DNA from 2 places in the Streptomyces sp. NPDC046985 genome. Region 1 is predicted to be linked to the other one. Evidence: predicted binding sites of a transcription regulator. Region 1 holds the regulator's gene; the other holds the start of a gene.
What was found. The regulator HrcA, encoded in region 1, represses chaperone genes, less so after heat shock. The targets are predictions, from matches to a motif close to TTNGCACTCNGNNNNNCNGAGTGCNAA.
Positions count from the first base shown of each region.

Region 2: groES (co-chaperone GroES) is a predicted target of HrcA. The motif match lies at 1,254-1,280, and genes of this name have one in related genera.

Region 1 is NZ_JBEYWK010000013.1:168,968-172,375, reverse strand. It holds gene ABZ861_RS18795 (MBL fold metallo-hydrolase) at 1-307, opposite strand, end outside; gene hrcA (heat-inducible transcriptional repressor HrcA) at 903-1,919, shown strand; gene dnaJ (molecular chaperone DnaJ) at 1,920-3,056, shown strand; gene ABZ861_RS18780 (nitronate monooxygenase) at 3,187-3,408, shown strand, end outside.
Region 2 is NZ_JBEYWK010000008.1:81,463-84,870, reverse strand. It holds gene ABZ861_RS12510 (class I SAM-dependent methyltransferase) at 1-1,047, opposite strand, end outside; gene groES (co-chaperone GroES) at 1,427-1,735, shown strand; gene groL (chaperonin GroEL) at 1,852-3,408, shown strand, end outside.

The DNA of each region.
Region 1 (3,408 bases):
GCACCGCCCCCGCCCCCGCGGCCGCGAAGACCTCCGCCCCGGGAAACGCCGCCGCCCCGAAGACGTGGTCGAAATGCGGATGCGTCAGCGCGAGAAGGGTCACACGGCCGCCCGCCAGTCGCTCCGCCCCGGCGCGCAGCCACGCGCCCTCCGCCAGGCTCGACCCGGCGTCCACGAGCAGCGCCGACCCCGCCCCCACGACCAGCCCGACCGTGCAGTCCCACACCGGCAGCCGCACCCTGTGCACCCCGTCGGCCAGCCGCTCCCAAACCGGCGCCGCCCGGCCCGCTTCCCGCGTCACCTTCATACCGGGACGTTAGGCCCTGCCGTCAAGCCACTGCCTACGGCCCCGCGACGCCCCGCACCCGTACGGGCCTCCCACCGCACCGATCCGTGAGCCGAGCACGCCTAGGAAGAGACCGGACTCTGAGCCAAGTACGGCCTGGTACGAAACCCAGGGTCCGGCGCGGCGAGAGCACACACCCTGACGCCGCGGCGCCGCCCTCCCGGCGCCCGACAGGAGAGCGGACGACGAGGCTCAGCCTCCCCGGCACCAGGCTCAGCCTCCCCGGCCCCGGGCCCAGCCTCCCCGGCCCCGGGCCCAGCCTCCCCGGCCCCGGGCCCAGCCTCCCCGGCCCCGGGCCCAGCCTCCCCGGCCCCGGGCCCAGCCTCCCCTCCAAGGGGCCCAACCCCCCCCAACCCCCGCCCAACCTCCCCGCCACCTCCCCGCCAAGGGCTCCACCCCCCACCCCCCGCCCAACCTCCCCCGCCCCGGCCTTGCCGCCAGTGCACCCGACGACCGTACACTGGCCGGGGAATGCTGGCACTCGTATGCGCCGAGTGCCAGGCGAGCGCGTCGAGTGCCGGGCGGCGCCGTGGAAAGCGACTGGAGGTGTGCGCGGGTGCTCAGCGAGCGACGGCTTCAGGTGTTGCGCGCCATCGTCCAGGACTACGTGGGGACCGAGGAGCCGGTCGGCTCCAAGGCCCTGACCGAGCGGCACAGCCTCGGCGTCTCCCCGGCCACGGTCCGCAACGACATGGCCGTCCTGGAGGACGAGGGCTACATCGCCCAGCCGCACACCAGCGCCGGCCGCATCCCCACCGACCGGGGCTACCGCCTGTTCGTGGACAAGCTCGCCGGGGTCAAGCCGATGACCGGCCCGGAGCGGCGCGCGATCCAGCACTTCCTGGACGGCGCCGTCGACCTCGACGACGTGGTGGCCCGCACGGTGCGGCTGCTGGCGCAGCTCACCCGGCAGGTCGCCGTGGTGCAGTACCCGTCGCTGACCCGTTCCACGGTGCGGCACGTGGAACTGCTGTCGCTGGCGCCCGCGCGCCTGATGCTCGTGCTGATCACGGACACCGGGCGGGTCGAGCAGCGGATGATCGACTGCACGGTCCCCTTCGGGGAGACCTCGCTCGCCGACCTGCGGGCGCGGCTGAACAGCCGGATCGCCGGCCGCCGTTTCGCGGACGTGCCGCAGTTGGTGGAGGACCTGCCCGACGGCTTCGACCTGGAGGACCGGAGTACGGTCTCCACGGTGCTGTCCACGCTCATGGAGACCCTGGTCGAGGAGAACGAGGAGCGGCTGATGATCGGCGGCACCGCCAATCTCACCCGCTTCGCACATGACTTCCCTCTCACCATCCGGCCGGTGCTGGAGGCGCTGGAGGAGCAGGTCGTGATGCTCAAGCTGCTCGGTGAGGCGCAGGATCCGGGCATGACCGTGCGCATCGGTCACGAGAACGCCTACGAAGGACTCAACTCCACGTCCATCGTGTCGGTGGGCTACGGTTCGGGCGGCGAGGCAGTCGCCAAGCTCGGCGTGGTCGGACCGACCCGCATGGACTACCCGGGAACGATGGGAGCGGTACGCGCAGTGGCACGGTACGTCGGACAGATCCTGGCGGAGTCGTAAGTGGCCACGGACTACTACGCCGTTCTCGGCGTGCGCCGCGACGCGTCGCAGGATGAGATCAAGAAGGCGTTCCGTCGGCTCGCGCGCGAGCTGCACCCGGACGTCAACCCCGATCCGAAGACCCAGGAGCGGTTCAAGGAGATCAACGCCGCCTACGAGGTGCTGTCGGACCCGCAGAAGAAGCAGGTCTACGACCTCGGCGGCGATCCGCTCTCGCAGGCCGGCGGGGGCGGCGCGGGCGGCTTCGGGGCGGGCGGCTTCGGCAACTTCTCCGACATCATGGACGCGTTCTTCGGCACGGCGTCGCAGCGCGGGCCGCGCTCGCGCACCCGCCGGGGCCAGGACGCGATGATCCGGCTGGAGGTGGAGCTGGACGAGGCGGCCTTCGGCACGACCAAGGACATCCAGGTCGACACCGCCGTCGTCTGCAACACCTGCAACGGCGAGGGCGCGGCGCCGGGCACCTCCGCGCAGACCTGCGACATGTGCCGTGGCCGCGGCGAGGTCTCGCAGGTGACCCGGTCCTTCCTGGGCCAGGTCATGACGTCCCGCCCCTGCCCCCAGTGCCAGGGCTTCGGCACGGTCGTGCCGAACCCGTGCCCGGAGTGCGCGGGCGACGGCCGCATCCGCGCCCGCCGCACCCTGACGGTGAAGATCCCGGCCGGTGTGGACAACGGCACGCGGATCCAGCTCGCGGGCGAGGGCGAGGTCGGCCCCGGCGGCGGCCCGGCCGGCGACCTGTACGTCGAGATCCACGAGCTGCCGCACTCGACCTTCCAGCGGCGCGGCGACGACCTGCACTGCACGGTCACCCTCCCGATGACCGCGGCGTCCCTGGGCACCAAGGTGCCGCTGAAGACCCTGGACGGCCTGGAGGACGTCGACATCCGGCCGGGCACCCAGTCCGGCCAGTCGATCCCGCTGCACGCCCGGGGCGTCACGCATCTGCGCGGCGGCGGCCGGGGCGACCTCATCGTGCACGTCGAGGTGCAGACCCCGTCCAAGCTCGACCCCGAGCAGGAGCGCCTGCTGCGCGAGCTGGCCAAGCTGCGCGGCGAGGAGCGCCCCCAGGGCCAGTTCCAGCCGGGGCAGCAGGGCCTGTTCTCCCGGCTGAAGGACGCCTTCAACGGCCGGTGACCGTCCACGGGGCCGCGGCGCACGCGAAAGCGTGCCCGGCGCACGCGCACGCGTGCCCGCCGCGGCCCCCGGCCTGATCGACGGGCTGCCCGGTTTCGGGTCCCTGCCCGGAACATGGCACCATGCGGTCATGTCCTCCGCGCTGACCGATCTCTTCACGCACCCGATCGTGCAGGCCCCCATGGCGGGCGGTCCCGCCGGGCCGCGCCTGGCCGCCGCGGTGTCGGAGGCCGGCGGGCTCGGGTTCCTCGCCGCGGGCTACAAGACCGCGGACGGCATGTACCAGGAGATCAAGCAGGTCCGCGGGCTGACCGGCCGGCCGTTCGGCGTGAACGTCTTCGTGCCGCAGGCC
Region 2 (3,408 bases), on a different contig from region 1:
GCCGACCTCGCGCTCGCGCAGCAGGGCCTTGAGCCGCTTGACGTGGAACGGGAGCCGGTCGGTGATCTCGTAGGCGGTGGCGTACGGGGTGGGGCGCAGCGTGTCGGCGGTGACGTAGGCGATCGTCTCGTCCAGCAGGCCGCCGTCGAGTTCCTCGGCCGCCTCGGCGACCAGGTGCGCGCGGATCACGGCGCCGTCGGGCTCGTACAGGTACCGTCCGAGCGGCCGGACCGGCGGGTCGGGCAGGCCGCGTCCGCGCAGGGTGCGCGGGCCGGGCAGCAGGGTCGCCCGCACCAGGCCCGGCTCGGTGCCGAACCACAGCACCGCCTCCTTCACGTCCCCGCCGTCGGAGATCCACTCGGCCTCGGCCTCCGGCGGGACGGCCTCGTGCGGGACGCCGGGGGCGATCTTCAGGGCGGCGTGCGGCGCCGTGCGGGCGGTGGCGACGGCCCAGGACAGCGGCGGCGAGTACGCCTCGGGGTCGAAGATCCGGCCGCCTCCCGCCCGGCCGCCCCGCCGCGCCGGGTCGACGAACACGGCGTCATACGGCGAGACGTCCACCTCGGTGACGTCCGCCTCCCGTACCTCGATCAGGTCGGCGAGGCCCAGCGCCTCGGCGTTCGCCCGCGCCGCGGCGGCGGTCACCGGATCGCGGTCGACGGCGAGGACGCGGATCCCGGCGCGGGCGAGGGCGAGGGCGTCGCCGCCGATGCCGCAGCACAGGTCGGCGAGGGAGGTCACGCCCCGCTCCCGCATCCGCGCCGCCCGGTAGGCGGCCACGTCCGCCCGCGTGGACTGCTCCACGCCGTCAGGGGTGAAGAACATCCGCCGCGCGTCCTCGGCCGCGAACTTCGCCGCGGCCCGCTGCCGCAGCCGGGCCTGGCCGAGGGCCGCGGACACCAGGTCGGCGGGGTGCTCGCGGCGCAGACGGGTGGCGACGGCGAGTTCGTCGGCGGGGTCGGTGTCGCGCACCTGGTCCAGGAGGGCGCGGCCCTCGGCGGTGAGCAGGGCGGTGAAGGCGTCGAGCGGGGCGAGTGGGTCGTTCACCGGCTCATTGTCGGCCAGTCGGCGGACGGCGCGGCGCCGGCCGCGGCGCCGCCGTCGTCGCGCTCGCCCGCGTCCTGGGTCTCAGCGTGCGGAACGGCGCGCTGAGGTCCGGCCTCTGACGCGCCGTAGGGGCGCTCGGGGGGCTTCCGCGGTCCCCGGAAAGGGGCGGCCCGTTCGGCCGACGCGGGGCGACGCGCCGCGGGCAATTGGCACTCCGCTTGACCGAGTGCTAACGACGGTCATAGTCTCGGCTCTGGCACTCCCCGCAGGAGAGTGCCAACACAGCGACGGGCAGGTCCGGCACCCGCGACGACGGATCGACCTGGTCGCCACCTCAGACAGTTAACCCCGTGAGATCTCCGAAGGGGGAGGTCGGATCGTGACGACCGCCAGCACCAAGGTTGCCATCAAGCCGCTCGAGGACCGCATCGTCGTCCAGCCGCTGGACGCCGAACAGACCACGGCCTCTGGCCTGGTCATCCCGGACACCGCCAAGGAGAAGCCCCAGGAGGGCGTCGTCCTGGCCGTGGGCCCGGGTCGCTTCGAGGACGGCAACCGTCTTCCGCTCGACGTCCAGGTCGGCGACGTCGTGCTCTACAGCAAGTACGGCGGCACCGAGGTGAAGTACAACAACGAGGAGTACCTCGTTCTCTCGGCTCGCGACGTCCTCGCGATCATCGAGAAGTAATTCACCCTCAGCGAACCCGCTGAGCTGCGCCCCTGGCCCCCCGCGACAGTTAAGAAGCCGGGCGCCCGGGGCGCAGTGCCTTTTCCACCCAGATTTCCGAGAGGGCTCCCGCTGCCATGGCGAAGATCCTGAAGTTCGACGAGGACGCCCGTCGCGCCCTCGAGCGCGGCGTCAACAAGCTTGCCGACACGGTCAAGGTGACGATCGGCCCCAAGGGCCGCAACGTCGTCATCGACAAGAAGTTCGGCGCCCCGACCATCACCAACGACGGTGTGACCATCGCCCGCGAGGTCGAGGTCGAGGACCCGTACGAGAACCTCGGCGCCCAGCTCGTGAAGGAGGTGGCGACCAAGACCAACGACATCGCGGGCGACGGCACCACCACCGCCACCGTGCTCGCTCAGGCGCTGGTGCGCGAGGGCCTGAAGAACGTCGCGGCGGGCGCCTCCCCGGCGGCCCTGAAGAAGGGCATCGACGCGGCCGTCGCCGCCGTCTCGGAGGAGCTGCTCTCCACGGCCCGCCCGATCGACGAGAAGTCCGACATCGCCGCCGTCGCCGCGCTGTCCGCCCAGGACCAGCAGGTCGGCGAGCTGATCGCCGAGGCCATGGACAAGGTCGGCAAGGACGGCGTCATCACCGTCGAGGAGTCCAACGCCTTCGGCCTGGAGCTGGACTTCACCGAGGGCATGGCCTTCGACAAGGGTTACCTGTCGCCGTACTTCGTCACGGACCAGGAGCGTATGGAGGCCGTCCTCGACGACCCGTACATCCTGATCACCCAGGGCAAGATCTCCTCGATCACGGACCTGCTCCCGCTGCTCGAGAAGATCATCCAGGCGAACGCCTCCAAGCCGCTGCTGATCATCGCCGAGGACGTCGACGGCGAGGCCCTGTCGACGCTGGTCGTCAACAAGATCCGCGGCACGTTCAACGCCGTCGCGGTCAAGGCCCCCGGCTTCGGCGACCGCCGCAAGGCGATGCTCCAGGACATGGCCGTCCTCACCGGCGCCACCGTCATCTCCGAGGAGGTCGGCCTCAAGCTCGACCAGGCCGGTCTGGACGTCCTGGGCTCCGCCCGCCGCGTCACCGTCACCAAGGACGACACCACGATCGTCGACGGCGCCGGCAACAAGGCGGACGTCGAGGGCCGCATCGGCCAGATCAAGGCCGAGATCGAGAGCACCGACTCCGACTGGGACCGCGAGAAGCTCCAGGAGCGCCTCGCGAAGCTGGCCGGCGGCGTCTGCGTGATCAAGGTCGGCGCCGCCACCGAGGTGGAGCTGAAGGAGAAGAAGCACCGTCTGGGGGACGCCATCTCCGCGACCCGCGCCGCGGTCGAGGAGGGCATCGTCTCCGGCGGCGGCTCCGCGCTGGTGCACGCCGTGAAGGTGCTTCAGGACAACCTCGGCAAGACCGGCGACGAGGCCACCGGTGTCTCCGTCGTCCGCCGCGCCGCCGTCGAGCCGCTGCGCTGGATCGCCGAGAACGCCGGCCTGGAGGGCTACGTCATCACCTCCAAGGTCGCCGAGCTGGACAAGGGCCAGGGCTTCAACGCCGCCACCGGCGAGTACGGCGACCTGGTGAAGGCCGGCGTCATCGACCCGGTCAAGGTCACCCGCTCCGCCCTGGAGAACGCCGCCTCCATCGCCTCCCTCCTCCTGACGACCGAGACC